One region of the Variovorax sp. GW821-FHT10C12 genome, then DNA from elsewhere that is predicted to be linked to it. Evidence: predicted binding sites of a transcription regulator. Region 1 holds the regulator's gene; each other region holds the start of a gene.
The links. The regulator sigma-54, encoded in region 1, starts transcription at its own class of promoters, with help from an activator protein. The targets are predictions, from matches to a motif close to TGGCANGNAANCTGCTTT.
Positions count from the first base shown of each region.

Region 2: the regulator sigma-54 is predicted to act here: its motif matches at 7,582-7,599, upstream of AC07OH_RS02275 (transglutaminase family protein).
Region 3: the regulator sigma-54 is predicted to act here: its motif matches at 7,326-7,343, upstream of AC07OH_RS21630 (TorF family putative porin).

Region 1 covers NZ_JBWKNE010000005.1:353,835-363,774, forward strand. The annotation lists gene AC07OH_RS22955 (DUF2214 family protein) at 1-334, shown strand, start outside; gene AC07OH_RS22960 (hypothetical protein) at 428-793, opposite strand; gene argS (arginine--tRNA ligase) at 926-2,611, shown strand; gene AC07OH_RS22970 (SPOR domain-containing protein) at 2,626-3,393, shown strand; gene AC07OH_RS22975 (thiol:disulfide interchange protein DsbA/DsbL) at 3,546-4,190, shown strand; gene lptA (lipopolysaccharide transport periplasmic protein LptA) at 4,321-5,040, shown strand; gene lptB (LPS export ABC transporter ATP-binding protein) at 5,037-5,831, shown strand; gene rpoN (RNA polymerase factor sigma-54) at 5,849-7,441, shown strand; gene AC07OH_RS22995 (phospholipase D family protein) at 7,452-9,068, shown strand; gene AC07OH_RS23000 (LysE family translocator) at 9,073-9,717, opposite strand; gene AC07OH_RS23005 (YceI family protein) at 9,740-9,940, opposite strand, start outside.
Region 2 covers NZ_JBWKNE010000001.1:471,153-481,092, forward strand. The annotation lists gene AC07OH_RS02260 (basic amino acid ABC transporter substrate-binding protein) at 1-461, opposite strand, end outside; gene AC07OH_RS02265 (circularly permuted type 2 ATP-grasp protein) at 504-3,248, opposite strand; gene AC07OH_RS02270 (ORF6N domain-containing protein) at 3,379-3,978, shown strand; gene AC07OH_RS02275 (transglutaminase family protein) at 4,011-7,508, opposite strand; gene AC07OH_RS02280 (DNA internalization-related competence protein ComEC/Rec2) at 7,630-9,940, shown strand, end outside.
Region 3 covers NZ_JBWKNE010000005.1:61,668-71,607, reverse strand. The annotation lists gene AC07OH_RS21660 (FAD-linked oxidase C-terminal domain-containing protein) at 1-699, opposite strand, end outside; gene AC07OH_RS21655 (L-lactate permease) at 714-2,375, opposite strand; gene AC07OH_RS21650 (LysR substrate-binding domain-containing protein) at 2,502-3,389, opposite strand; gene AC07OH_RS21645 (SMP-30/gluconolactonase/LRE family protein) at 3,409-4,338, opposite strand; gene AC07OH_RS21640 (ammonium transporter) at 4,547-5,980, opposite strand; gene glnK (P-II family nitrogen regulator) at 6,010-6,348, opposite strand; gene AC07OH_RS21630 (TorF family putative porin) at 6,419-7,282, opposite strand; gene AC07OH_RS21625 (YifB family Mg chelatase-like AAA ATPase) at 7,500-9,047, shown strand; gene AC07OH_RS21620 (fumarylacetoacetate hydrolase family protein) at 9,074-9,940, opposite strand, start outside.

The DNA of each region.
Region 1 (9,940 bases):
GCGGCTGGCCAAGGTCGACATGGTCTACGGCATCGCCGCCATCGCGGTGCTGGCCACCGGCATCGCACGCACCTGGTGGGGCGTGAAGGGCACGGCCTGGTACTGGACCAACCCGCTGCTGCACGTGAAGCTCACGCTGTTCATCATCGTGGGCGTGCTGTCGATCTTCCCGACGCTGACCTACTTCCGCTGGCGCAAGACGCTGCGCGCCACGGGCAAGCTGCCGGCGGAGGCCGACATCCTGAAGACGCGCAAGCTGGTGATGATCCAGGCGCACCTGATCGCGCTGATCCCGCTGGTGGCGGTGTTCCTGGCGCGCGGCTTCGGCAAGTAATCAATAAAGACAAAAAGAAAAGGCCCGCGTGAGCGGGCCCTTTGACTTCGGGGGGTAACAAATGTCAGCGCCGCAGAGCGGCGCCGCGCCGGATCAGGCCTTGGCCGCGTCGGCTTCGCACTTCTTCATGAAGCTGTTCTTGGCGGCACCGGCCAGGGCCTTGCCGTTCTTGTCGAGGGCCTTGGCGGCGCAGGCGGGTCCGGCGGCGGCCTTGTTGCACTTCTTCATGAAGCTGTTCTTGGCGGCGCCGGCCAGCGGCTTGCCGTTCTTGTCGATGGCCTTGGCATCGCAGCTGGCGCCACCGGCGGGTGCGGCCGCGGCGGCAGGGGCTGCCGCAGGTGCGGCGGCGGCGGCGGGGGCCACGACCGGGGCGGGTGCCTTGTCCTGCGCGTAGGCGCTGAACGACAGGCAGGCGCCGAGCGCGACGGTGGAGGCGACCAGGGAAAGGAGCTTCTTCATGGTGGATATGTCCTTGCAAGGTTGGGTTGTGACAGACGCCCCGCCTCGGGGCCGACCATCCTAACGGGCGACATCGCCCATCGGATGACGATCGTTAACTGGGTCCGGGTTTGCCCCCGGTAAAATTCACAGATGCTATTGGTCAAACAGGAGCTGCTCGCGGCGCTCGCGAACACGCTCGAAACCCTCTCTCCCGGCGCCGGCGCCAAAGCCGCGTTCGAGTCGCCCAAGGTGGCAGCGCACGGCGATTTCGCCAGCACCGCCGCCATGCAGCTCGCCAAGCCGCTGGGGCGCAAGCCCCGCGAACTGGCCGAGGAACTGAGCGCTGCGCTGCTCGCCACCCCCGCTTTCGGCCAATGGGTCGAGGCCATCGAGATCGCCGGCCCCGGCTTCCTCAACATCCGCCTGAAGGCCGCCGCCAAGCAGCAGATCGTGCGCGAGGTGCTGGCCGCCGGCGAAACCTTCGGCCAGCAGCCCGCCACGGGCGAGAAGGTGCTGGTCGAGTTCGTCTCGGCCAACCCGACCGGTCCGCTGCACGTCGGCCACGGCCGCCAGGCCGCGCTGGGCGACGCCATCTGCAACCTGCAGGCCTCGCAGGGCCAGAGCGTGTGGCGCGAGTTCTATTACAACGACGCCGGCGTGCAGATCCAGACGCTGGCCAACAGCACGCAGCTGCGTGCCAAGGGCTTCAAGCCCGGCGACGCCGAGTGGCCCAGCGGCGAAAAGGCCCCGGCCTACAACGGCGACTACATTGCCGACATCGCCGAGGACTTCAAGGCGAAGAAGACCGTCAAGTCGGACGACCGCGAGTACACCGCCAGCGGCGACATCGACGACCTGGACAGCATCCGCGAATTCGCCGTGGCCTACCTGCGCCGCGAGCAGGACCTGGACCTGCAGGCCTTCCGCGTGCGCTTCGACAACTACTACCTCGAGTCCAGCCTCTACACCAGCGGCCGCGTCGAAGCGGCCGTGGCCAAGCTCGTGGCCGCCGGCAAGACCTACGAGCAGGACGGCGCGCTGTGGCTGAAGTCGACCGACTACGGCGACGACAAAGACCGCGTGATGAAGAAGCAGGACGGCACGTACACCTACTTCGTGCCCGATGTGGCGTACCACATCGCCAAGTGGGAGCGCGGCTTCCACAAGGTCGTGAACATCCAGGGCACCGACCACCACGGCACCATCGCGCGTGTGCGCGCCGGCCTGCAGGCCGCGGGCGAAGGCATTCCCGAGGGCTACCCCGACTACGTGCTGCACACCATGGTGCGCGTCATGAAGGGCGGCGAAGAGGTCAAGATCAGCAAGCGCGCCGGCAGCTACGTCACGCTGCGCGACCTGATCGAGTGGACCAGCACCGATGCCGTGCGCTTCTTCCTGCTCAGCCGCAAGCCCGACACCGAGTACACCTTCGACGTCGACCTGGCGGTGACCAAGAACAACGACAACCCCGTGTACTACGTGCAGTACGCCCACGCGCGCATCTGCTCGGTGCTCGCGGCCTGGGGCGGCGACGTGGCCGCGCTCAAGGCGGTCGACTTGTCGCCGCTGGACAGCCCGGCGGCCCAGGCGCTGATGCTGCTGCTGGCCAAGTACCCGGCCATGCTGACGGCGGCGGCGAAGGATTTCGCCCCGCACGACGTGACTTTCTACCTGCGCGAACTCGCAGCCAGCTACCACAGCTACTACGATGCCGAGCGCATCCTAGTGGACGACGAGCCGGTCAAGCTGGCGCGTCTCGCACTCGTCGCAGCGGCCGCGCAGGTGCTGCACAATGGCCTCGCGATCCTCGGCGTCAGTGCGCCGAACAAGATGTGAATCACCCTCTGAACATGAAGAAGACAAGCAGACAACGCGGCAACATCGTCATCGGGCTGATCATCGGCCTGGTGCTCGGTCTGGGCGTCGCCCTGGGCATCGCGGTCTACGTCACCAAGGTGCCGATCCCGTTCGTCAACAAGACGCAACGCGGCGGTGCCGAGCAGGACGAAGCCGAAGCCCGCAAGAACCGCGACTGGGACCCGAACGCACCGTTGGCCGGCAAGGCCGGCGCGCCCAAGCCGGCGGCCACGCCACCGGCCGCCACGGCCACCGGTCCGGTGAACCCGATCACCGGCGCCCCCGTCACCGCGGCCCCCGGCACGCCGCCCGTCGCCACCGCGCCGGTCACCGCCCCGGCCCCCGTGGTGGTGGCGCCCAAGCCGGCGCGCCCCGCGCCGGTGCCGGCCGAAGCCAACGCCCTGCCGCCGTCGAACGATCCGCTGGGCGACCTCGCCCGGGCCCGCGCAGGCGGCAGCAGCACGACCACCGCGTCCGCTGCGCCGAGCCACACGGCCGCCGCACCGTCGCCGTCGGGTGCCGACCCCTTCATGTACTTCGTGCAGGCCGGCGCCTTCCGCACCACCGACGACGCCGAGGCGCAACGCGCCAAGCTGTCGCTGATGGGCGTCGAGGCCAAGGTCACCGAACGCGAGCAGGCCGGTCGCACGGTCTACCGCGTGCGCGCGGGCCCGTTCAACAAGAAGGACGACGCCGATCGGCTCAAGGAACGGCTCGACGGCGGCGGTCTCGAATCGGCGTTGGTGCGCGTGCAGCGCTGACCGACGCCTTTCTTGAACAGCCTTTAAGCTCTCGCCCGCGCGGCATCTGCCGCACTCGTTTGTCAATTCCAGCGCCTCGGTCGCGCCGCCCACGGGGAACTCCCGGCGGCGCGCCGGCTCTGTACTGCGGTACCCACAGGAGAACCTTTTCCATGAAACGTCGTGACTTTTCGCTGGCCGCCACTTCGATCGGGCTGCTTTCGCTGGCTGCCGTTCCGGCACACGCCCAGCGCGCCCCCAAGGCCGGCTCCGATTTCCTCGTGCTCGACAAGCGCGTGCCCGTCGATGCATCCGCCGGCAAGGTCGAGGTGGTCGAGTTCTTCTCGTACAACTGCCCGCATTGCAACGACTTCGAGCCCTCGCTCGAAGCCTGGGTCAAGGCAGCCCCGAAGGAAGTGGCGTTCCGCCGCATCCCGGTGCCTTTCGTGGGCAACGACGTCGAAGCCAAGCAGCGCCTGTACTTCACGCTCGAAGCCATGGGCAAGCTGGAGGAATACCACCCGAAGGTGTTCGCCGCGATCCACGCGCAGCGTCAGAACCTGAACGGCGAAGCCAACATCCAGGCCTGGGCCGAGCGTGCCGGCCTCGACGGCGCCAAGTTCAAGGAAACATTTGCGTCCTTCGGCGTGGCCAGCAAGGCCCGTCGCGCGTCGCAGCAGACCGAGGCCTACAAGGTCGCCGGCGTGCCGGCCCTGGCCGTGGCAGGCCGCTGGTATGTCGACGGCGAAACCGCCGGCAGCATGGCCAAGGTGCTGCAGGTCGCGACCTTCCTCATCGGCGAAGCCAAGAAGGGCTGACCGCCCCGACGACCTGTCGACCTGGTTTTTGGGTCGAATGCAAGGCCCGCTTCGGCGGGCTTTTTCATTGGTGGCGGTGGGCAATTGCCATCCCACGCATACAATGTTTCAGAGCAAGTTTCGTGCCTTTATGACATTGCCCTCCATCCCCACATTCCCCACCCTTCGTCGCCTCGGCCGCCTGGCCTTCGGCGCGCTGTTGCTGGCCGGAGCCGCCTCCGGCGCCCTGGCTGAAACCGCCGACCGCACCAAGCCGATGAACATCGAGTCCGACTCGATGCGCTACGACGACCTGAAACAGACCAGCGTGTTCACCGGCAACGTGCTGGTCACGAAGGGCACGATCATCATCCGCGGTGCGCGGCTGGACGTGCGCCAGGACGCCGAGGGCTACCAGTACGGCGTGGTCACGGCGGCGCCCGGCAAGCTGGCCTATTACAAGCAGAAGCGCAACGCCGGCGACGAGTGGATCGAGGGCGAGTCGGAAGTCATCGAGTACGACAGCCGCGCCGACAACGTCAAGTTCATCCGCCGCGCCGTCATGCGCCGCCTGATCGGCGCCACGGCCAACGACGAGAGCAGCGGCGCGCTGATCGTCTACGACCAGAGCAACGACACCTACACCGTCAACGGTTCCCTCGTGCCGCCGAACGCCGGCGTCTCGGCGGGTGGCGGCGGCCGCGTGAAGGCCATCCTCACGCCGAAGGCCACGCCGGCCCCGGCGGCGCCCGGCTCCGCGCCGGCAGCCGGCGGCAAGAAGCCCGCGGCCCCGGCGCCCACCCCCGCGCCCGGCGCCGGGCTGCGCTCGAGCACCACACTGGGCGGCACCGAAGGGGAAGGGCGCAAGTGATCGAAACCGCAGGAATCCCGCCCGCCGACGGCGTCCCGGGCAGCCGCCTCGTGGCGCGCGGCCTCAAGAAGAGCTACGGCAGCCGCACGGTCGTCAAAGACGTGTCGCTTGATGTGCAGAAGGGCGAAGTCGTCGGACTGCTCGGCCCCAACGGCGCGGGCAAGACCACCTCGTTCTACATGATCGTCGGGCTGGTGCGCGCCGACGCTGGCGAGATCACCATCGACGGCGAGCCCATCGCCCACATGCCGATCCACCGCCGCGCGCGCATGGGCCTGAGCTACCTGCCGCAGGAAGCCTCGATCTTCCGCAAGCTCACGGTCGAGGAAAACGTGCGTGCCGTGCTCGAGCTGCAACGCGAGCCCGACGCCAACGGCCGCCTGGTGGCGCTGTCCAAGCAGCACATCGACGAGCGCCTGACCGACCTGCTGGCCGACCTGCGCGTCGACCACCTGCGCGATTCGCCTGCGCTCGCCCTGTCGGGCGGCGAGCGCCGCCGCGTTGAAATCGCGCGCGCGCTGGCCACCCAGCCGCGCTTCATCCTGCTGGACGAGCCCTTCGCCGGCATCGACCCGATCGCGGTGATCGAGATTCAGCGGATCATCAGTTTCCTGAAGGAACGTGGCATCGGCGTGCTCATCACCGACCACAACGTGCGTGAAACGCTGGGCATCTGCGATCACGCGTTCATCATCAGCGACGGGCACGTGCTGGCACAAGGCACACCCTCGGAGATCGTCGACAACGCCGAGGTACGCAGGGTGTACCTGGGCGAGCACTTCCGCATGTAAGGGAGGGTCGGGTCTCCATGAAGCAAGGGCTGTCCCTTCGCGTCTCGCAGCATCTGGCCTTGACGCCGCAGCTGCAGCAGTCCATTCGCCTGCTCCAACTCTCCACGCTCGAACTGAGCCAGGAGGTGGAGCAGATGCTGGACGAGAACCCGTTCCTCGAACGCACCGCGGAAGAAGCGGCGCGCGAGGAGTTCGGGCTCGATGCTGTCGACACGCCCGTGCCGCGCGACGATGGGGGTGAAACCGGCGAGGGCGACTTCGCCCCGGCGCCGACCAGCAGCGCGACGACCACCACCAGCGAAGCCACGTCCACGCCCGACTCCGACGGCCCCGCCGCCGAGATCACCGAGCGCGAGCCCGACTGGGAAGGCGACGGCACCGTCGAGATGGCGCCCGACGACAGCGAGTGGGGCAGCGATGCGCCTGCGCGCCAGAACAACCTGGGCGACGACGAGCGTGCCGACGCCACCGAACTCGCGCGCAGCCAGGAGTCGCTGCAGTCCTTCCTGCACCGCCAGGCGCTGAGCCTGCGGCTCAATGAAAACGACTGCGCCGCGCTGCGCTTCCTGATCGAATCGCTCAACGACGACGGCTACCTCGAAGACTCGCTGCCCGCGCTGGCCTCGGGCCTGGCGGGCGACGACAACGACCAGTTCGACGACCTCGTGCACCACTTCCAGGTGGCGCTGGGCCTGCTGCAGAGCCTGGAGCCGGTCGGCGTCGGTGCGCGCGACCTCGGCGAATGCCTGAGCATCCAGCTGAAGGCGCTCGCCAGCGAAGACGAGACCGAGGCCGAAGCGCTCATCCGCAAGACCGCCATCGCGATCTGCAAGCAGCCGATGGAGCTGCTCGCGCGGCGCGACTTCAAGCGCCTGGCCACGCTCACGCGCACCAACGAAGAGCTGGTGCGCTCGGCGCTGCAGATCATTGCGCGCCTGGAGCCCAAGCCGGGCCGCCGTTTTGTCGACGTCGAACGCAACATCATCATTCCCGACGTGATCGTCACCAAGACGGGCCGCGGCACCAACATCAAGTTCCGCGTCATGCTGAACCCCGAGGTCATGCCGCGCCTGCGCGTGCACGACATCTACGCCGGTGCGCTCAAGTCGCACAAGGGCGAGGGCAGCCAGGCTCTGTCGCAGCGGCTGCAGGAGGCGCGCTGGTTCATCAAGAACATCCAGCAGCGCTTCGACACCATCCTGCGCGTGAGCAACGCCATCGTCGAGCGGCAGAAGAGCTATTTCGTGCACGGCGAACTCGCGATGCGCCCGCTGGTGCTGCGCGAGATCGCCGACGAGCTGGGCCTGCACGAATCGACCATCTCGCGCGTGACCACCGCCAAGTACATGTCGACGCCCTTCGGCACGGTCGAGCTCAAGTACTTCTTCGGCTCGGCGCTGGGCACCGAGACCGGCGGCAACGCGTCGAGCACGGCGGTGCGCGCGCTGATCAAGCAGTTCGTGAGTTCCGAGAGCATCAAGAAGCCGCTGTCCGACAGCCAGATCTCCGAGATGCTGAAAGAGCAGGGCATCGAGTGCGCGCGCCGCACCGTCGCCAAGTACCGCGAGGCCCTGCGCATCGCGCCCGCCAACCTGCGCAAGGCACTCTAGAAAACCGACGATGACGAGCCGCCTGCTGTCGCGCTGTGGGCATTGGGTGGTCGTCATTGCGGCGGCGCTGCTGTTCGCCGGCTGCGCCACGCTGCCCGACGAGGCACCGCGCCCGCCCACCAAGACCATCGCCGTCTCGGCCGACACCGCGCTCGGCAAGATCGCGCTGGCCTCGCAGCCCGACCCCGACCTCAGCGGCTTTCGCCTGATGCCCGGCGGCGACTTCGCCTTCGACACGCGGCTGCAGCTGGCGCGCCGCGCGCAGCGCACGCTCGACGTGCAGTACTACCAGATCGAGAACGACGAGACCGGCCGCTACCTGCTGCGCACCCTGCGCGATGCGGCCCAGCGCGGCGTGCGCGTGCGTCTGTTGATGGACGACCTGTACACCTCGGGCGAAGACGAGCTGCTGCTCGGGCTGGCCGCCACGCCGAACGTCGAGCTGCGTCTGTTCAACCCGTTCCCGGCCGGGCGCGGCAGCCTGCTCAAGCGCTTCACCGCGTCGCTGTTCGACTTCAGCCGCGTCAACCGCCGCATGCACAACAAGCTCTTCATCGCCGACGGCGCGATGGCGGTGGCGGGCGGGCGCAACATCGGCAACCAGTACTTCCGCCGCACCACCGGCCCGAACTTCATCGACCTCGACACCTTCGTCACGGGTGCGCTGATCCCGCGCCTGGGCGTGCTGTTCGACCAGTACTGGAACAGCCCGCACGTGCGCCCGATCGGCGCGGTCGTGCACACCGACCTGCCGCGCGAAGAACTGCAGCGCCGCTTCGACGCCGCCACCGGCCCCGACACCACGCCGCCGCCGCCCAGGCCCGCGCCCAACGACCTGCTGGGCTACAGCCCGGTGGCCGACGACCTCGACGCCGGCAAGCTGGGCCTGATCTGGACCACAGCCGAGGCCTATGCCGATTCGCCCGACCGCGTGATCGGCAAGACCGCGTCGTATGGCGGCGTGCCGCTGCTCGACGTGGACAGCGTGCGCTACAACGTGGTCGAGCAGATGCGCCGCGCGCGCAGCGAGGTGACGCTGGTCTCGCCCTACCTGATCCCGGGCGCGTCGGGGCTGGAGGTGATGCGCGAGATCCGCGGGCGCAACGTGAAGATCAGCGTGGTCACCAACTCGCTCGCCGCCACCGACGAACCGCTGGTCCACACCGCCTACCGCCGCTACCGCGCCGACATGCTCGCGTTGGGCGCCGAGCTGCACGAGCTGAGTTCCGCGCGCACGCGGCGCAGCGTGCGCCTCGGCCTGTTCGGCACGTCGGTGGGCCGGCTGCACGCCAAGTCGGCGGTGATCGACCAGCGCATCCTGTTCGTCGGCTCGATGAATTTCGATCCGCGCTCCGAGATTCACAACACCGAGATCGGCCTGTTCATCCGCAGCCCCGAGATGGCGCAGCAGACCCTGAAGCTGCTCGATGTGCTCAAGCAGCAGGGCGCCTACCGGCTGCGCTTTGCCGAAGGCGCCGATGCGGGCGCCACCGGCTCGCGGCGCATCGAGTGGGTCAGCGAGGAAGGCGGCAAGACCACCGTGCTGCACGAAGAGCCCGACTCGGGCTTCTGGGACCGCACCATGCTCGAGTTGCTGTCGCCGCTCACGCCCGAGAGCCTGCTCTAGGGCCTCAGGTGCCGCGCACGGCCGACCACACGAGCCGCAGGCCCAGCAGTCCCATCACGCCGCCGGCCGCGCGGTCGATCCAGGTCTTGTAGCGCAGGTAGGCCGCGCGCGGCGCGGCCGAGGACAGTGCCAGCGCGACGATCGCGTACCAGCCCGTCTCGATGCAGAAGATCACGGCCGGCACGGCGAGCGCCAGCACCAGCGGCACCTCGCGCGGCAGGAAGGCCGCGAAGATGCTCGCGTACACCACCGCCGTCTTCGGGTTGCTGATCTGCGTGGCCAGGCCGAGCAGGAAGGTGCGTCCGCTGCGGCCTTGCTGGCGCGGCGAGGCGTCCGTGTCGGGTGTGATCGCGAGCGGCTGACGCGCGCCGCGCCAGATGCGAAAGCCCAGGTAGATCAGGTAGGCGCCGCCGAAGGCCTTGATCGCGAGGTACAGCCCCGGCACCGCGAGGAACGCCGCCTGCAGCCCGGCCAGCGCCGCGATGGAGAACGCCAGCCCGCCGGCGCCCATGCCCAGGGCGGCAGCCAGCCCGTCGCTGCGCGAGGCCACGGCGGTGCGCGCCACCATCACGAAGCTCGGGCCCGGGCTCATCGCGCCGACGGCCATGGCGCCGGCGATGCCGAGCAGGGAAAGGGTGGTGTCCATCATCGCGTGGTTCCTTGCGTCGTCGTCATTGCTGCACGTTCACGGCTTCGACCTGCACCAGCAGCTTCACCTTGTTCTCGAAGCCGAAGTTCAGGCCCCAGGTGATGCCCCAGTCGCTGCGCTGCACGGTGGCCTCGAAGTCGCCGCCGCAGACCTGGCGGTTGATGAGCGGGTTCAGGTAGCAGTTGAAGCGCACGGCCTTCAGCGTCACCGGCTTGGTCTGGCC
Region 2 (9,940 bases), on a different contig from region 1:
AGTTTCTTGATGTCGTCGAACTTCGCGACCGTCGAGTCGCTCTTCACGGCGATGAGCTGGCGGGCCTCGAAGTAGGGCTGCGAGAAGTCCATCGTCTGGCGGCGCTCGGGCGTGATGGTGATGGCCGACACCAGCAGGTCGCGGTCGCCCAGCTCGAGCGTGTTGAAGATGCCTTCCCACGGCGTGTTGACGAACTTCACCTCGATGCCGGCCTTCTGCGCGACGGCCTTCACCACGTCGATGTCGAAGCCCACGACCTCGCCCTTTTCATTCTGCGATTCGAAGGGCGTGTAGGCCGCGTCGGTGCCCACGACCAGCACGCGCGGCACGGCGGCGGGCGGCGGTGCCGAAGCGGCCGCGGGCGCGGCGGGTTCCTGCTTGCCGCAACCGGCGAGCGCGAGGCCGACCAGGAGGCTGGCGGCGGTCAGTGTGAGACGGCGGTTGAGGGCGATGCCGGACATGGAAGTGCCTCCTTCGAAATATCGTTGTGTGTGTCTGTGGAATCAGGCGCCCACTGAGCGCAGCGATTCGGACGTGAGCGTGAAGTAGCGCGTGCCGATGGCGTCCGACACGTGGTACGCGGCCGTCTCGCAGGTGGCGAGCAGCTCGACCAGCGCGGGGTAGTCGGCGCCGGGGCCGGCCGCGCACAGGTGTTCGAGCGTCCAGGTGGCGGGGTCGGGCAGCTCGTACGACAGGGCCGTGAGCTTGCCCGGCGCGCTGCCTGCGAGCCGCGCGATGCGCCCGCGCAGCGTCTGCGTGACCCAGGCCAGCGAGCGCGGGTTCTCGGCGTCGAGCACCAGCAGGTCGACCAGCGTGGCGACGTCGCGGCGCTGCTGGTAGCGCGCATGGAAGGTGATGGTGCTGTCGAACAGCGCCACCATCGCCTCGAAGCCGCTCACCTCGTGCACTGCGCCGTTGGCAAAGCCGGCCTCGAGCGCGCTCGACAAGAAGCCCAGCCGCTCGATGTGGCGGCCGATCGACAGCAGCCGCCAGGCGTCATCGCGCGTCATGCGGTCGGTCTGCGCGCCGGTCATGGCGGCCAGCGCGGTGCTGGCGGATTCGAGTGCGCGCAGTGCGGCGCTGGCCGCAAAGCTGCCTTCGCCGGCCTGCTCGGCCGCGCGCCGCAGGAAGTCGCTTTCGGCGCGCACGATCTGGTTCCAGTTGTCCTGCGACAGCCGTTCGCGCACGGCCGCCGCGGCCTGCCGGATGCTGCGCAGGCTGTAGCCGACGCTGCCACCGTGGTCGACGTCGCCCAACTCGGCGATCAGTGCGCGCTCGAACACGCGGCGTGACTGCGGCGCGCTCGGCGCTTCGGCCGGCACGAGCGCATTGCGCACCGCCATGCGGTGCAGCCATTCGAGCAGCGGGCGCGAGGACTGGTCTTCGCTGCCCAGCAGATTGAGCGTGAGGCGCGCCAGGCGCACCGCGTTCTCGGCGCGCTCCGTGTAGCGGCCGAGCCAGAACATGTTCTCGGCCGCGCGGCTGGTGACCGGCGCGCGGTGCCGCGCGAGCGAGGCCGGCGTGGCGTGCGGCTGCAGCAGCGTGGTGCGGTCGACCTCGCCGTGCGTCTGCACCCAGACGTCGGCGCTGCTGCCGCCGCGCTGCATGGAGGCGATCTGTGCGTCGGGGCCCGCCAGGCGCGCCAGCCCGCCGGGCAGCACGCGCCACGACTGCGGGCCGTCGCTCACCGCGAACACGCGCAGCATCAGCGCGCGCGGCGCGATGTGGCCGGGGCCGAGGTCGCTGGCCCAGGTCGGCATCTGCGACAGCGGCAGGTAGCCCTGCACCGTGTGGACGTCGCCCTCGCGCACGATGCGGCCGGCCCATTCGTCGATTTCACGGCGGCCGAGCTGGCTGCCGAACACGGCGTCGAAGCTGGAGCGGCCCTGGAAGCCGGGGTAGGTCGGCTTGATGGCGCTCTCGCCCAGCTGCGGCAGCACGGCCTCGAGCGAGGCGCGTTCGCCGCACCACCAGGTCGGCAGTGCCGGCAGCTTGAGCTTCTCGCCGATGAGCCGCAGCGCCAGCCCCGGCAAAAAGCCCAGCAGCGCCGGCGATTCGAGGAACGCCGAGCCCGGCATGTTGGCCACCAGCAGGTTGCCCGCGCGGATGGCCTGCAGCAGGCCGGGCACGCCGAGCGTGGAGTCGGGGCGCAGCTCCAGCGGGTCGAGGAACTGGTCGTCGAGCCGCTTGATGAGGCCGTGCACCGGGCGCAGGCCCTGCAGCGTCTTGAGGTACAGGCGCTGGTCGCGCACCGTGAGGTCGCTGCCCTCGACCAGCGTCAGGCCCAGGTAGCGCGCCAGGTAGGCGTGCTCGAAGTAGGTTTCGTTGTACGGGCCCGGCGTGAGCAGCGCGATGTGCGGCGGCGAGCCCGAGGGGCACATGCGCTGCAGGCCTTCCATCATGGCGCTGTAGGTGGCGGCCAGCCGCTGCACCTGCAGCGCCTCGAAGGCCTGCGGAAACTGCCGCGTGATCGCCAGGCGGTTCTCCAGCAGGTAGCCCAGGCCCGAAGGCGCCTGCGTGCGCTGCGAGACCACCCACCAGTTGCCGTCGGGGCCGCGCGCGAGGTCGAAGGCGGCGATGTGCAGCCAGGTGTCGCCCGCCGGCTTCACGCCGTGCAGCGCGCGCAGGTAGCCGGGGTGGCCGCGCACCAGCGCCGGCGGCAGCAGGCCTTCGGCCAGCAGCTGCTGCGGGCCGTAGGCGTCGGCCATCACGCGGTCGAGCACGCGCACGCGCTGCTGCACGCCGGCCTCGATCTGGGCCCAGCTCTCGGGCGAGACGATCAGCGGGAACAGGTCGAGCGACCACGGCCGCTGCGGGCCGTTGGCATCGGCGTACACGTTGTAGGTGACGCCGTTGTCGCGGATCTGCCGCTCGAGGCTGACTGCGCGCCGCGGCAGGTCGTTGAAGCCGCCGGGGCCGAGCTGTTCGAAGAAGGCGTTCCAGGCGGGGGTGAGCGGGGGCGGGTCGCTGGACGGGGAGGGTTCCTGTGCCTGTGATTGCGAGGACGACTGTGACTGGGACTGCGATTGCGACTGGGTCGGTCGCTCCTCGGCGGCGTCATACAGCAGCGGGGCCGCGGCGGGCGCCGGGGCCGCGCCCGACACCGGCCGCGAGGGCGCCGCGGGCGTCGCCTGACCCCGCAATTCGTCGAAATGCCCAGGCAGGGCCGCCGGCGCGAGCGAGGACGCCAGCGCCGCCGGATGCTCCGGGGCCTGGGCGTCGAACAGGGATTCGTTCAGGGGTTCCACAGGGGGGAGATTGTCACATCACCGTCACCGGGGCTTCCGCGCGCCGTCTGGCGAGGCGAAATGAAGGCGTTGAGGGTCCGAACATGAATAGCGGTAGCCATAATCAAAAAAAACCAATCCATCTCTTCACATGAGCGCGGCATCCCCCAACTCACCGCTGCAACCACATATCGAGAGTCGCATCCTGTCATTGCGAGAGCAGCGCGTGATGCTGGATTCCGATCTGGCGGTGCTCTACGACGTGCAGACCAAGGTGCTGGTGCAGGCGGTCAAGCGCAATGCCGAGCGCTTCCCGGTCGATTTCATGTTCCAACTCTCGCCCGAGGAGTGGGCGGCTTTGAGGTCACAAACTGTGACCTCAAACACCGGCCGTGGCGGCCGACGCACGGCACCCTACGTGTTCACCGAGCAGGGCGTGGCGATGCTGTCCTCGGTGCTCGGCAGCCCGCGCGCCATTGCGGTCAACATCGAGATCATGCGCACCTTCGTGCGGGTACGGGCGCTGGTCACCACGCACCAGGACCTGGCCAGGCGTTTGAGCGAGCTGGAAGAAAAGACCGAGCTGATCGACATGCGGCAGGAATCGTTCAGCAGCAACACGCGCAACCAACTGCGCCAGGTCTTCGATGCCATCAAGGCGCTGACGATGCCACCCGATCCACCCAGGCGGCCCATCGGCTTCGTGACGCCAGAAGAGAAGAAGGCCCCGAAGGCGCGCGGCAAGCAATAAGCGCCCCGCACGAACAGAGCCCACCTCGATCCTCAGCGCCGCAGGTCCAGCGTGAACGGAAACTCCCGGCTGCCCGGCAGCTCGATGGTGGCCGGCGGCGTGCGCAGCAGGCCCGGGGTGTGGCCGGTGCGCGTGAAGCGCGAGTGGCGGCGGCTCTCGGCCTCGTAGGCGTTGACCGGGAAGGTGTCGTAGTTGCGACCGCCCGGGTGGGCGACGAAGTACTGGCAGCCGCCCAGCGAACGCTTCATCCAGGTGTCGACGAGGTCGAAGGTCAGCGGTGCGTGGGCCGGGATGCTGGGGTGCAGCGCCGAAGGCGGGTTCCAGGCCTTGTAGCGCACGCCGGCCACGAATTCGCCGGTGACGCCGGTGGGCTGCAGCGGCAGCACCTTGCCGTTGACGGTGACGACGTGGCGGCTTTCGTTCAGGCCGGTCACGCGCACCTCGATGCGCTCCAGCGACGAATCGACATAGCGCACCGTGCCGCCGGCCGAGCCTTCCTCGCCCATCACGTGCCAGGGTTCGAGCGCGTTGCGCAGCGACAGCTCCACGCCCATCGACTGCATCTGGCCCACGAGCGGGAAGCGGAACTCGAAGTGCGGAGCGAACCAGTCGGCATCGAACGCAAAGCCGGCCTGGCGCATCTCGCTGATGACGTCGTCGAAGTCCATCTTGACGAAGGTCGGCAGCAGGAAGCGGTCGTGCAGCTCGGTGCCCCAGCGGGTGACGGGCGCCTGGTAGGGCGCGTCCCAGAAGCGAGCGACCAGCGCGCGGATCAGCAGCTGCTGCGCGATGCTCATGCGTGCATGCGGCGGCATCTCGAAGGCGCGCAGTTCCAGCAGGCCGAGGCGGCCGGTGCTGGAGTCGGGCGAGTAGAGCTTGTCGATGCAGAACTCGCTGCGGTGCGTGTTGCCCGACACGTCGATCAGGATGTTGCGCAGCGTGCGGTCGACCAGCCACGCGGGCATGTTCTGGCCGTAGATCTCGCGGTTCTTGGCGATCTCTTTCAGCGCGATCTCGAGTTCGTAGACCTGGTCGTTGCGCGCCTCGTCCACGCGCGGCGCCTGGCTGGTCGGGCCGATGAACATGCCCGAGAACAGGTAGCTCAGCGAGGGGTGGTTGTGCCAGTACAGCAGCAGGCTGGCCAGCAGCTCGGGCCGGCGCAGGAAGGGGCTGTCGGCGGGCGTGGCGCCGCCCATCACGAAGTGGTTGCCGCCGCCGGTGCCGGTGTGGCGGCCGTCGGTCATGAACTTCTCGGCCGACAGGCGTGTCTCGAACGCGGCGTTGTAGAGGAACTCGGTGTGGTCGACGAGTTCCTTCCAGTTGTGGGCCGGGTGGATGTTGACTTCGATCACGCCCGGGTCGGGCGTCACGGCCAGCATCTTCAGGCGCGGATCGCGCGGCGGCGGATAGCCTTCCATCACGATGCGCACGCCCAGCTGCTGCGCGGTGGCTTCGACGGCGGCGACGAGGTCGAGGTAGTCCTCCAGGCGCGCCAGCGGCGGCATGAAGACGTAGAGCACGCCCGAGGCGCTGCCCTTTTTCTCGGCCGCCGGGCCGTTGGCGCGGCGCGGGTCGCGCACCTCGACGCACAGCGCGGTGCGCGTGACCCAGTGGGCGGATTCGCCGCGCAGCGGCTGGCGCGTGGCGGACGTGGCAGAAGCGGCATCAGCCGCATCGCCCTTCGCCGCATCGCCGGGACTCTGCATGCGCAGCGACGCGGCCACCACGGGCGGCGCGCCGAAGGTGTAGGGCACCTCGCCCAGGTCGGCGCCGGCCACCGGGGTGGCGGTGGCATAGCGCGCGCGGTAGTCGGACGCGCTGGGCAACGCGGCGCGCGGCGCGGTCGGGTCGCGCTCGATGAGGTAGGGGTAGTCGCCCTTGCTGGCCCACGGCTGCGAGTCGAGCGGCAGGCGGTAGCCCATGGGCGAATCGCCCGGGATCAGGAACAGGCGGTCGTCGCGCAGGAACCACGGGCCGGTCTTCCAGCCGGGGCCGGCGAGCGCAGGCGCGTCGCTGTTGGCGTTGCCGGGCTCGATGGGCAGCATGTAGCCGATCACCGCGTCGAGCTTCTGCGTGAACACGCGGCGCAGGCGCACGCGTTCGAGTTCGTCGTCGAGCTTGGAGTCGAAGGGGTCGACGTTCACCGGCAGGCGGCGTTCGCGCCACAGGTAGTAGTAGGTGTCCTCGTAGCCGGGCTGGATGTAGCGCTCGGTGAGGCCCAGCTTGTGCGCCAGCACGGTGGTGAAGCGGCGCGCGTCTTCGCTTGTGTAGTGCGTGGGAAAGCGTTCGTCGGCGAACAGCTCGGGGTCGTGCCACAGCGTCTGGCCGTCGGCGCGCCAGAAGATCGACAGCGCCCAGCGCGGCAGCTGCTCGCCCGGGTACCACTTGCCCTGGCCGAAATGCAGGAAGCCGCCCTGGCCGTACTCGGCGCGCAGCTTGTGCACGAGCTCGGTGGCGTAGCCGCGCTTGGTGGGGCCGAGTGCGTCGGTGTTCCATTCGGGCGCGTCGCGGTCGCCGGTGGCCACGTAGGTCGGCTCGCCGCCCATCGTGAGGCGCACGTCGCCGGCCGTCAGGCGCGCATCGACGGCGTCGCCGAGCGCGAGCACCTCGGCCCATTGTTCTTCGGTGTAGGGTTTGGTGACGCGCGGCGATTCGTAGATGCGCGTGACCGTCATCTCGTGGCTGAACTCGACCTCGGATTCGTCGACCCCGCCTTCGATGGGCGCGGCGCTCGACGGCGTGGGCGTGCAGGCCAGTGGAATGTGGCCTTCGCCGGCCATGAGGCCCGAGGTGGCGTCCAGGCCGATCCAGCCGGCGCCCGGCAGGAACACCTCGCACCACGCGTGCAGGTCGGTGAAGTCGACCGTGGTGCCACTCGGGCCGTCGAGGGCCTTCACGTCGGGCGTGAGCTGGATCAGGTAGCCCGAGACGAAGCGCGCGGCCAGGCCCATGTGGCGCAGCAGCTGCACCAGCAGCCAGCCCGAGTCGCGGCACGAGCCGCTGCCGTTGGTGAGCGTTTCTTCCGGCGTCTGCACGCCGGGCTCCATGCGGATGAGGTAGTTGACGTCCTGCTGCACCTGCTGGTTCAGGCCGACCAGGAAGTCGATGGTGCGCTGCTCCTTGCGGTCGACCTTGTCGAGGTAGGCCTCCAAGAGCGGCGTGACCGGGTCGGCCACGAGGTAGGGCGCCAGCTCTTCGGCCTGCGAGGCCGTGTACTTGAACGGGAAGTTCTCGGCCTGCGGCTCGAGAAAGAAGTCGAAGGGGTTGTAGACCGCCATCTCGACCACGAGGTCGACCGTGACCTTGAACTCGCGCGTCTTCTCGGGGAACACGAGCCGCGCCTGGTAGTTGGCGAACGGGTCCTGCATCCAGTTGACGAAGTGCTCGGCCGGTTCGACCCGCAGCGAGTACGAGATCACATTGCTGCGGCAATGGGGCGCGGGGCGCAGTCGCACGACTTGCGGGCCCAACTGCACCAGGCGGTCGTATGTGTAGTGGGTGACGTGGTGGAGTGCGGCGTGGATGGACATGCGTAGGGGCGTGCAGTGCAGCGAGGTTGCATCGAAAAGATGTCTCTGGTGAGACGCATACTAGCCCAGTTGCCAAGCAATTAACGCGCCATCGAGCGTGGGTTGGGGGAGGGTTTGCATCATGGATTCCGGGGTGTGGGGAGGGCAGTCGCGGCGTGCGTCCGAGGCGGTCGCGGGTGGGGCGGGGGCCTTCGTTGCGCTGGGCGGCACGCTGCTCGGCGCGGCGGTGCAACTGCGTCAGCCGCTGCTGTGGGAGGCCGGTGTTTACGTCGCGTTGCTGCTGGCGGGGCTAGGCGGCGGATGGCTGCTGTGGCGGTGGCGTGGGCCTCGGCTGCTCGTGCTGATGCTGTCGCTGGCCTGCGGCGCGATGGCCGGCGCGGGGCTCGCTGGATGGCGCGCGACGGCCTATGCAAACGGGGCGCTGGACCCGCAACTGGAAGGGCGTGACCTGCGGCTCACGGGCGTGGTCTCGCAGATGCCACAACCCGGCGAGATCGGAACGCGCTTCCGTTTCGATGTGGAGACGGCGCAATGGGCCGAGGCCCTGCCTGAGGCTGCGCCGCCGAACGTGCCTTCGCGCATCGCACTCTCCTGGTACGGCGAGTACGGCGGGATGTGGGAGCAGCCCGCCGAGCGGCGTGCGTCCGTCGCACGCATCGTGGGCGAGGTGCACGCGGGCCAGCGCTGGCAACTGACCGTGCGCCTGCGCGCGCCGCACGGCAACCTCAATCCGCATGGCTTCGACAGCGAGCTGTGGGCGTGGGAGCAGGGCGTGCATGCGCAGGGCCATGTGCGGGCCGGGGCGCGCGACCCCGCGCCGCGCCTGCTGGGTACGACGTGGCGGCACCCGATCGAGCGGGCGCGCGAAGCCGTGCGCGATGCGGTCTTCGCCCGCGTGGACGACCGGCGCCAGGCCGGGGTGATCGCCGCGCTCGTCACTGGCGACCAGGGCGCCATCGACCGTGCCGACTGGGACGTGTTCCGCGCCACCGGCGTAGCGCACCTGATGTCGATCTCGGGCCTGCACATCACCTTGTTCGCATGGTTCGCGGCGCATGTCGTGGGCGCGCTCTGGCGGCGCAGCAGCCGGCTCATGCTGCGGCTGCCCGCACAACAGGCCGCACTCGCGGGTGGCGTGCTGCTGGCCGCGCTCTATGCGCTCTTCAGCGGCTGGGGCGTGCCCTCGCAGCGCACGGTCTGGATGCTCGCGGCCGTGGCACTGCTGCGCCTGACCGGCCGGCGTTGGCCGTGGCCGCACGTCTGGCTGCTGACGGCGGCGGTCGTGGTGGCCGCCGATCCGTGGGCGCTGCTGCAGGCCGGCTTCTGGCTCAGCTTCGTGGCGGTGGCGGTGCTGTTTGCCTCTGAGACCGCCGTGCCCGGCGAGGGCAGGGTGGGCGCGCTCACGCGCCTGGGCCGCTTCTTTCGCGAGCAATGGACCATCACGCTGGCGCTCGCGCCGCTGAGCCTGCTGCTGTTCCAGCAGGTGTCGGCCGTCGGGCTCGTGGCCAATGCGATCGCGATCCCGTGGGTGACGCTGGTGATCACGCCGCTGGCGATGCTCGGCGTGGCGGTGCCGCCGCTGTGGGACGTGGCGGCCGGTGCGGTGAAGCTGTTCGCCTCGCTGCTGCAGGCGCTCGCCGGCCTGCCGTTTGCCACGCTGTCGATGGCTGCGCCACCGCCATGGCTGGCCGCGGGCGGCGTGGTGGGCGGTGTGCTGCTGGCGATGCGCCTGCCGTGGTCGATGCGCGCGCTCGGCCTGCCGCTGCTGTTGCCGGTGCTGCTGTGGTCGCCGGCGCGGCCCGCCGTGGGCGAGTTCGACCTGCTCGCCGCCGACATCGGGCAGGGCAACGCGGTCCTCGTGCGCACCGCCACGCACAGCCTGCTGTACGACGCCGGCCCGCGTTACGGGCTCGACAGCGACGCGGGCCACCGCGTGCTCGTGCCGCTGCTGCGCGCGCGGGGCGAGCGGCTCGACCTGCTGCTGCTGAGCCACCGCGACATCGACCACACCGGCGGCGCCCCCGCCGTGCTCGCCATGCAGCCGCAGGCGGCGCTGCTGAGCTCCATCGAGGCCGGGCATCCGCTGCAGGCGCTGCGCCCCGCGCGCCGCTGCGAGGCCGGGCAGCGGTGGCGCTGGGACGGCGTCGACTTCGAGGTGCTGCTTCCCTATGACAGCGACTACCGCAGCTTCACGCGGCCCAATGCCGTGTCGTGCGTGCTGCGTATCGGCAACGGCCGCGCCAGGGTTCTATTGGCGGGCGACATCGAGCGGCTGCAGGAGGCCGCGTTGGTGTCGCGAACGCCCGGGCTGCAGGCTGACGTGCTGCTGGTTCCGCACCATGGCAGCAAGACTTCGTCGAGCGAGGCGTTGCTCGACGCTGTGCGCCCGCGCATCGCGCTGGTCCAGGCCGGCTACCGCAGCCGCTTCGGCC
Region 3 (9,940 bases), 290 kb from region 1:
CTGCGGCTTGGGCACGAGCTTCACCGTGACCTCGGTGGTCACGGCCAGCATGCCTTCGCTGCCGATGGCCAGCGCGAGCAGGTCGAGCCCCGGCGCATCGAGCGCCTCGCCGCCGAATTCGATCGCCTCGCCCTCGGCCGTGAAGCCGCGCACGCGCAGCACGTTGTGCAGCGTGAGGCCGTACTTCAGGCAGTGCACGCCGCCCGAGTTCTCGGCCACGTTGCCGCCGATGGTGCAGGCGATCTGGCTCGACGGGTCGGGCGCGTAGTAGAGGTTGAAGGGCGCGGCGGCCTCGCTGATCGCGAGGTTGCGCACGCCGCACTGCACGACGGCCGTGCGGCTCACGGGGTCGACCTTCAGGATGCGGTTGAACTTGGCGAGCGACAGCGTCACGCCCAGCGCGTGCGGCATGGCGCCGCCCGAGAGCCCGGTGCCGGCGCCGCGCGCCACCACGGGCACGGCCAGCGCATGGCAGGCGCGCAGCACGGCGGCCACCTGCGCCTCGGTCTCGGGCAGGGCCACCACCAGCGGACGCTGGCGGTAGGCCGTGAGGCCGTCGCACTCGTAGGGCGTGGTGTCTTCGGCGTGCCAGATGAGCGCATGCGCGGGCAGGTGCGCCTGCAGCGCCCGCACCACCTGCGCCTGGCGCTCCGCCTTCGACAGCTGCGTGTGCTGGTCGGGTGTGACGGGAGCATTCATGGCGGGAACAACTTTCAGCGGACGACCATCAGGGTGAATGGCCACACATAGGCCTGCAGCGTCACGTACAGGCCGACCAGCGAGGCCAGCGCGATCGAGTGGAAGAACACGTAGCGCAGGATGTCGCCTTCGTGATTGAACCACCGCGTGGCGGTGGAGGCCACCACGATCGACTGGGCGTCGATCATCTTACCCATCACGCCGCCCGAGCTGTTGGCCGCGCCCATGAGGTTGGGCGCCAGGCCGAGCTGGTCGGCCGCGACCTTCTGCATGCCGCCGAACAGCACGTTCGAGGCCGTGTCGGAGCCCGTCATGGCCACGCCGATCCAGCCCATGAGCGTGCCGAAGAAGGGATAGAACACGCCGGTGTTGGCAAACGCCAGGCCCAGCGTGGTGTCGGTGCCCGAGTAGCGCGTGAGCGTGCCCAGCGCGAGCATCAGCACGATGGTCATGAGCGAGTAGCGCACCATCCAGAGCGTGCGAAGAAAGGTGCGCACGATCTCGACGGGGTTGTACTTCATGAACAGCGCACTCACGATCGCCGACAGCAGGATGCCGGTGCCCGTGGCCGACAGCAGGTTCAACACGTACACCGCGCCTTCCTTGGTGGGCGCGGACACCACCGGCGGCATCTTCTCGATCAGGTTGTGCAGCCCGCCCATCGGGAACGAGGGCGCGAAGACGCCGTTGAGCGCGGTCTTCACCGAGGGCAGGCCCCAGATGAAGACGAACACCGAGAGGATCACCCAGGGCATCCACGCGCGCACCAGCGCCTCGCGGCTGTGCACGACGATGGCGGCCGGCGGCTTGGCCTCGTGCGCGCTCACGTCCTTGCCGCGCAGCGAGGGCGAGCGCCACACGTTTTTCGGCTGCCACACGCGCAGGAACAGCACCAGGCTGGCCATCGACACGATGGCCGCGATGATGTCGACCAGCTCGGGGCCGATGAAGTTCGACACCAGGTACTGCGGCACCGCGAACGACACGCCCGTGACCAGGATGGCCGGCCACACTTCCATCATCGCCTTGCGTCCGGCGAAGGCCCAGACCAGCCAGAACGGCACCAGCAGCGAGAAGAACGGCAGCTGGCGCCCGATCATCGCGGTGACTTCCATCAGGTCGTAGCCGTGCACCTTGGCCAGCGTGATCACCGGCGTGCCGAGCGCGCCGAAGGCCACCGGCGCCGTGTTGGCGATCAGCGAGAGGCCCGAGGCGGCCAGCGGCGAGAAGCCCAGCCCGATCAGGATGCCGGCCGTGACCGCCACCGGCGTGCCGAAGCCCGCCGCACCCTCGAAGAAGGCGCCGAAGCAGAAGGCGATCAGCAGGAGCTGGATGCGGCGGTCTTCGGTGATGCCCGAGAGCGAGTCCTGCAGCACCTTGAAGCTGCCGTTCTGTTCGGCCAGCTGCTGCAGGAAGATGATGTTCAGCACGATCCAGCCGATCGGCAGCAGGCCCGTGAAGCCGCCGAAGAGCGCGGCGCGCCCGGCCATCTCGGCCGGCATGCCGTAGGCGAACACGGCGACGGCCAGCGCCGCCAGCAGGCCCAGGCCTGCTGCGATGTGGGCCTTGATGTGGAAGAAGCCGAGGCACGCGAGCATCACCACCACCGGGATCGCGGCGAGCGCGGTGGAAATGATCATGTTGCCGAACGGGTCGTAGATCTGCTGCCAGGTCATGCGTTGTCTCCGGGGAGGCTGTTGTTGTGCCTCGCACTCTAGGGAGATGCGCACCGTCCGGGTTGAAGGATTTTTGCCCGGACCTTGATAAAAATTTGTCGCGCCGACCTGTCGGTCAACCGCGCATCAATGCAGCATCTGTGCGAGCCAGTCGACGAAAGCGGCGCATTCCCAGCGCTCCAGCGTGCCCGGCTGCCAGCAGATGTAGTGGCGGTGCGGCGAGGGCACGGGCCGTTCCGACAGCGCCACCAGCCGGCCCGATTCGAACCAGGCGGCGCCCAGTTTCTGTCGCACCAGCGCCACGCCGAAGCCGCTGGCCGCCGCGTCGTACACCAGGCCCAGGTCGTTGAACTGCGAGCCCAGGTGCGGCTCGGGCTGGTCGATGCCGCAGCTCGCGAACCAGGTGCCCCAGGGCTCGAGCGGGCTGCGGATCAGCCGCGCGCTGGCGATCTCGGCCGCGGTGCGAAAGCCGTCGAAGGGCCCGAACTCGTTCAGGTAGCTCGGACTGCAGGCGGGCACCACGTCCTCGGCGATGAGCAGGCGGTGTTCGCAGTCGGCGTACGCGCCGATGCCGTAGCGCACCTGCAGGTCGGTCTGCTCGGCCGTGACGTCGAGCAGCGGGATCGACACATGCAGCGCCAGCTCGATGTCGGGGTAGAGGTTGCGAAACAGCTCCAGCCGCGGCATCAGGAACTGGCGGCTGAAGGTGGGCGTGACGGCCACGCTCAGGCGCGGTGCGCGCAGTGCCGCGTCACGGCTGCCGGGCGTGGCCTGCTGCAGCGCGGCCAGGCCGACGCGCACGTTCGCCAGGTAGGCCGCGCCGTCGGCCGTGAGGCTGAAGTCGCTGCGCCCGAAGAGCTTGAAGCCCACGTGCGCCTCGAGCTGGCGGATGCGGTGGCTCACGGCGCTGGCCGTCACGCACAGCTCGTCGGCCGCGCGGCCCGCATGCCGCAGGCGCGCAACGGCCTCGAAGGTCAGCAGGCATTGGATCGGGGGGATGTGGTGCAGGGCCATCCGCGAGGCGCCGGAAGGCTCAGTCTTCGAAGAAGCTGACCGACAGGCCCGGCGTATCGACGCGCATCGAGAGCACGGTGCCCGAGGCCGGGCGCTGCACCAGCTCGTCGGCCGGACGGCCCTTGCGCCCGCTGGTGACGAACAGCGTGCGCAGGTCGTCGCCGCCGAAGCAGGGCATGGTCGGGCATTGCACCGGCACTGCGATGGCCGCCACGCGCTCGCCCGTGGGCGCAAAGCGCAGCAGCTGCGCGCCTTCGAACATCGCGACCCAGTAGTGGCCGGCGGCGTCGATGGTGGCGCCGTCGGGTCGGCCGTCGTAGTGCGTGGGCGCGCCCGGCACCCAGCCCGCGGGCTTGGCATCGAACTGCTGGAACACGCGCGCATGCGAGAGCGTGTTGGCCTCGGCGTCCCAGTCCCAGGCGCGCACCACGTGCGCGGCGGTGTCGGCCCAGTACAGGGTGCGGTTGTCGGGCGAGAACGCCAGGCCGTTGGCGGTGGTGACGTGTTCCAGCATCGAGGTGATGGTGGGCGAGACGTCGCCCGGGCGTGCGTCGAAGCAGTAGAGCGCGGCGTTGGGGCGGTCCTTGGCCTCGTTGAGCGAGCCGGCCCAGAAGCGGCCGAGCGCGTCGCACTTGCCGTCGTTGAAGCGCATGGTGCGCACGTCGTGCTCCGCGCGCGCCATCGCGACCAGTTCACCGCCCCATTCGCGGGCGCGGTAGATGCCGTCGCGCAGCGCGATCACGAGGCCGCCGCTGCGTGCCGGTGCCATGCAGCCGGGCTCGGTGGGCAGGGCCCAGCGCTCGACCGTGGCGGTGGGCGATCCGATGTCGCCGCGCGTGCGCAGCACGGCGCGGCCCGGGATGTCGAGCCAGTAGAGCGCGCGTTCGTGCGGATGCCAGAACGGCGATTCACCCAGTTCGCAGAGGCTGTCTTCGATGGAGGTCCACATGGTGGGGCGATTGTGCCCCCGGCCACGCGGGCCGCGGGCAAAAAAAAGCCCGCTGACGCCGAAGCGCTCGCGGGCTGAACATCCAAAGGAGACTCGCCTGAAAAAACCGGGAGCTGTTGTTCTTCTTTGTGTCGAAAGGGGGGTGGTGGTCTTTGAAGCGCGGGGGCCGGCACCGTACCGGACCACCCGCTGTCTGTCTGTGTGCGAATCAGCGGTTGTAAGCGGTTTCGCCGTGTGACGAGATGTCGAGGCCTTCGCGCTCTTCCTCTTCCGACACACGCAGGCCGAGGGTCAGGTCGGCGATCTTGAAGGCGATGAACGCCACCACGCCGGACCACACGATCGTGAACAGCACGCTCTTGACCTGGATCCAGACCTGGCCGCCCATCGTGAAGGTGTCGGGCGTGAGGCCGCCGGTGCCGCCCAGGCCCTTGGCTGCGAACACACCGGTCAGGATGGCACCCAGGATGCCGCCCACGCCGTGCACGCCGAACACGTCGAACGCGTCGTCGGCACCCAGCATGCGCTTGAGGCCGCCGACACCCCACAGGCAGACCAGGCCGGCCAGCAGGCCCAGCACGATCGAACCCATCGGGCCGACGAAACCGGCGGCGGGCGTGACGGCCACGAGGCCGGCGACCGCACCGGACGCGGCGCCCAGCATCGAGGCCTTGCCCTTGTGCAGGCTCTCACCCAGGATCCACGACAGGGCCGCGGCGGCGGTGGCGAGCACCGTGTTCACGAAAGCCAGGCCGGCGGCGGCGTTGGCCGCACCTGCCGAACCCGCGTTGAAGCCGAACCAGCCGACCCACAGCAGCGAAGCGCCGACCATGGTGAGCGTGAGCGAGTGCGGCGTGAACGCTTCCTTGCCGTAGCCGACGCGCTTGCCGATCATGTAGGCACCGACCAGGCCGGCGATACCGGCGTTGATGTGCACCACGGTGCCGCCCGCGAAGTCGAGCGCGCCGTCCTTGCCCAGCAGGCCGCCGCCCCACACGATGTGGGCCATGGGCACGTAGCTGAAGGTGAACCAGATCACCGAGAACAGCAGCACGGCCGAGAACCTGGCGCGTTCCGCGAAGGCACCGACGATCAGCGCCACGGTGATGGCCGCGAAGGTGCCCTGGAAGGCGACGAACACGTATTCAGGAATCGTGGTCAGCGCGCCGAAGGTCTCCTGCGTGATGCCCTTCATGAAGATCTTGTCGAAGCTTCCGAAGAAATTGCCGTCGCCCGTGAAGGCCAGGCTGTAGCCGTAGATGGCCCACAGGATGCTGATCAGCGAGAAGATCACGAAGACCTGCATCAGCACCGACAGCATGTTCTTGGAGCGGCCCAGGCCGCCGTAGAACAGCGCCAGGCCGGGGATGGTCATCAGGATCACGAGCAGCGTCGAGGTGAGCATCCAGGCGGTGTCGCCGGAGTCGACCTTGGGCGCGGGGGCGGCCGCCGGTGCGGCAGGTGCGGCCTCGGCGGCTGCGGGTGCTGCAGCCGCGGGAGCCGCTGCAGGCGCGGGCGCCGCAGCGGCAGGTGCCGATGCAGCCGGAGCCTCAGAGGCGGCGGCGGGTGCCTGGGCCAGCGCCGACGTGCCGGCGACGAAGACGCTCAAACCGAGCGCAAGAGAGACAAGAAGTTTTTTCATAGTCGTTGTTCTTTCGGGCCAGGACTCGATCAGAGGGCTTCGCGGCCCGTTTCGCCAGTACGGATGCGCACGACCTGCTCGAGGTTGTAGACAAAGATCTTGCCGTCGCCGATCTTCCCGGTGCGCGCAGCGCCCTCCACCGCCTCGATCACGCGATCGACGAGGTCGTCGGAGATGGCCGCCTCGATCTTCACCTTGGGCAGGAAGTCGACCACGTACTCGGCGCCGCGGTACAGCTCGGTGTGGCCCTTCTGGCGACCGAAGCCCTTCACTTCCGTGACGGTGATGCCCTGCACGCCGATGGCCGAGAGTGCTTCGCGCACCTCGTCGAGCTTGAACGGTTTGATGATGGCTGTGACCAGCTTCATGATGAGTTGCTCCTTCTGGATGGATGAAAGGTGGCGCGGCAACGTGGGCCGCGCCTGGTTGTTGTGTCGATTACAGCGTCTTCGTCAGCGTGACGATGAAGCGTGCCTTGTTGGGCGAGTACGTCGTCTGGCCGAAGGTGCCGAAACCGAAGTCGTAGCCCGGATTGGCCACGGCGAGGTACGAGCTCTTCTTGTTGGCACCCTGCACCGAGCCGGTGAGCGTCAGGCCGCTGCCGAAGTCGTAGGTGGCGCCGATGTTGTAGTCGACGTAGCTCTTGTAGCCCAGGCTGCGGATGTCGCTGGACATGTTGGTGAAGCCCACGGCCGCCTTCAGCGTGACCTTGGGCACGATCTCCTTGCTGTAGGCCAGGTTCAGGTAGCCGGTGTTGGTGCCCTTCAGGCCCGAACCGGCCTTGTTGCCCGCGTAGCCGAAGTAGTCCTTGGAGACGGTGTGCGAGTACTTGGCCGTGAACGAGCCGAAGCTGTCGTTGGCGTAGGTGGCGCCCACGTAGAGCTCGGTGGTGTTGCCTGCCGAGTTGCCCGGGTAGATGTAGGTCAGCGCACCGACGTCCATGTCGACCGGGCCGGCCTTGAACTTGTAGCCGCCGTAGATGTCGCTCTCGATGCTGTTGCCCTTGAGCCAGTTGACGCTGGAGTTCCAGTTGCCGACGTAGAAGCCGCTCTCGCCGAAGGCGTAGTCGAAGCCGCCCTGGATGGCGGGCTTGAAGCCCTTGGTCTTGGCGTAGTCGTTCTTGCCGATCATGTCCTGGTCCTGGCCGCGGAACTTGTAGTTCGAGGTCAGGGAGACATTGCCCGTGAGCAGGGGCGCGGGTGCCGGGGCGGCAGCGTCGGCGGCCTGGGCCATGGCGGCGCCCGAGGCGGTCAGTGCAGTGGCCAGAACGATCAACGCCTGGGCGGCGGTACGGTGCGTCATCAGGGAACTCCTCGCAAGTGTGTTGTTGGACCTGAGCACCCTCAAAGCAGGGAGCGTGCCAAAGTGCACAAATACCGCCCCGGCCAGAGGGCGGCGATGCGCGGCGGTGAGCGCCAAATCGTTACAAGCCCTGTTTCCGGCAGTTGCACACGCTTGCACGCTGCACGGTCCTGGGCCTGCATGTCGCAGGCGCACCAACTTGGGGAGAGGGAGAACAATGAGTCTGTCTTTGGTGCAAAGCCGCGCCTTGCTCGGCCTGGAGGCCGCCGCCGTCACGGTCGAGGTGCATCTGGCGAACGGCCTGCCGAGCTTCACCCTGGTGGGGCTGGCGGAGACGGAGGTCAAGGAAGCGCGCGAACGCGTGCGCTCGGCGATCCAGAACGCCGGGCTTGAATTTCCTACGAACAAGAAGATCGTCGTCAATCTCGCGCCCGCCGACCTGCCGAAGGATTCGGGCCGCTTCGACCTGCCCATCGCCCTGGGCATCCTCGCGGCCAGCGGGCAGATCGAGAACGCCCGGCTGGCCGGCCACGAGTTCGCGGGCGAGCTGTCGCTGTCGGGCGAGCTGCGCCCCGTGCGCGGCACGCTGGCGATGGCCCTGGCCCTGCACACGCGCGGCGTGGCGACGCGGCTGGTGCTGCCCATGGACAGCGCCCGCGAGGCCGCGCTGGTGCCCGGCGGGGAGGTCTACGGCGCCCGGCACCTGCTGGACGTGGTGCGCCAGTTCCTGAGCGACCGCGACGCCGCCGCATCCGCGCCCGAGGGCCCCGACGACGGCTGGACCCGCGTGCTCCCCGCGACCGGCGATGCCGCGCCGCACTACGCCGACCTGGCCGACGTCAAGGGCCACGCCAGCGCCAAGCGCGCGCTGGAGGTGGCCGCCGCCGGCGGCCACAGCCTGTTGATGGTGGGCGAGCCGGGTTCGGGCAAGTCCATGCTCGCGCAGCGCTTTGCCGGCCTGCTGCCGCCGATGGGCATCGACGAGGCGCTCGAAAGCGCCGCCATCGCGAGCCTGGGCGGTCGCTTCGCCACCGGGCGCTGGATGTGCCGGCCGACAGCGGCGCCGCACCACACGGCCAGTGCGGTGGCGCTGGTCGGCGGCGGCTCGCCGCCCCGGCCCGGCGAGATCTCGCAGGCGCACCACGGCGTGCTCTTTCTCGACGAATTCCCCGAATTCGCGCGCGCCGCGCTGGAGGCGCTGCGCGAACCGTTGGAGACCGGCACGATCACCATCGCGCGGGCCGCGCGGCGCGCGGAATTTCCGGCGCGCTTCCAATTGGTCGCGGCGATGAACCCCTGCCCCTGCGGCTACCTCGGAACGACCACGGCCAAGGCCTGCCGCTGCACGCCGGACCAGATCCTGCGCTACCAGGGCAAGCTCAGCGGCCCGCTGCTGGACCGCATCGACTTGCACATCGAGGTGCCCGCCGTGCCCGCGCAGCTGCTGCTCGACGCGCCGCCCGGCGAATCGACCGCCAGCATCCGCACCCGCGTGATCGCCGCGCGCGAACGCGCGATGCGGCGCCAGGGCACGCCCAACCAGTCGCTGCAGGGCAGTGCCATCGACACGCATGCCGCGCTCGACACGCCGGCGCGGCAGTTCATGTTCAACGCCGCGAACAAGCTCGGCTGGTCGGCGCGCAGCACGCACCGTGTGCTGAAGGTAGCGCGCACGGTCGCCGACCTGGCGGGCGCGGACACGGTGGAGGTCGCACACGTGGCCGAGGCCGTGCAGTACCGGCGGGCGCTGCACAGCGGCGCGTAGACAGCGCCACGCGCCCTGGCGGCGGGTTACAGCAGGCCGCGTCCGGCCAGGTTGCGCATCAGCGCCCCGATGCCGTAGCGCCAGCGCGGCGCCTGGTCGGCATGGACCACGCGGTTGTTCAGGGCACCCAGCTCGGGGGCCGCGATGCGCACGTGATCGCCCACGACGTGCGTGAACCCTTGCCCCGGTCCGTGACGGTCTTGTGTCGGCGCGAACATCGTGCCCAGAAACAACATGAAACCGTCGGGGTAGGCGTGGTGGCGGTTGAGTGTCTGCGCCACGAGGTCGAGCGGATCGCGGCTGATCTTCGACAGCGAACTCGACCCTTCGAGCGTGAAGCCCTCGGGCCCTGTCACGTTCAACGCGACCGTGATGCGCCGCACGTCGGCGATGCCGAAGTGCGCATCGAACAGACGGATGAACGGGCCGATGGCGCACGAGGCGTTGTTGTCCTTGGCCTTGCCCAGCAGCAGTGCGCTGCGGCCTTCGAAGTCGCGCAGGTTGACGTCGTTGCCGAGCGCAGCGCCGAGCGTCTCGCCGCGGCTGTTCACCGCGAGCACGACCTCGGGCTCGGGGTTGTTCCAGGCCGAGTCCGCGTGGATGCCCACGTCGGCGCCCGTGCCCACGGCCGCGAGCACCGGTGCCTTGGTGAAGACCTCGGCGTCGGGGCCGATGCCGACCTCGAGGTACTGCGACCACATGCCTTGCGCGATGAGCACGTCCTTCACCTTCATGGCTTCGGGCGAGCCCGGCACGATGTCGGCGAGGTTGTCGCCGAGCACATCGCCGATGGCCGCGCGCGTGGCCTCGGCGCGCGAGGCATCGCCGCGCGCCTGCTCTTCGATCACGCGTTCGAGCAGGCTCGCGACGAAGGTCACGCCGCTGGCCTTCAC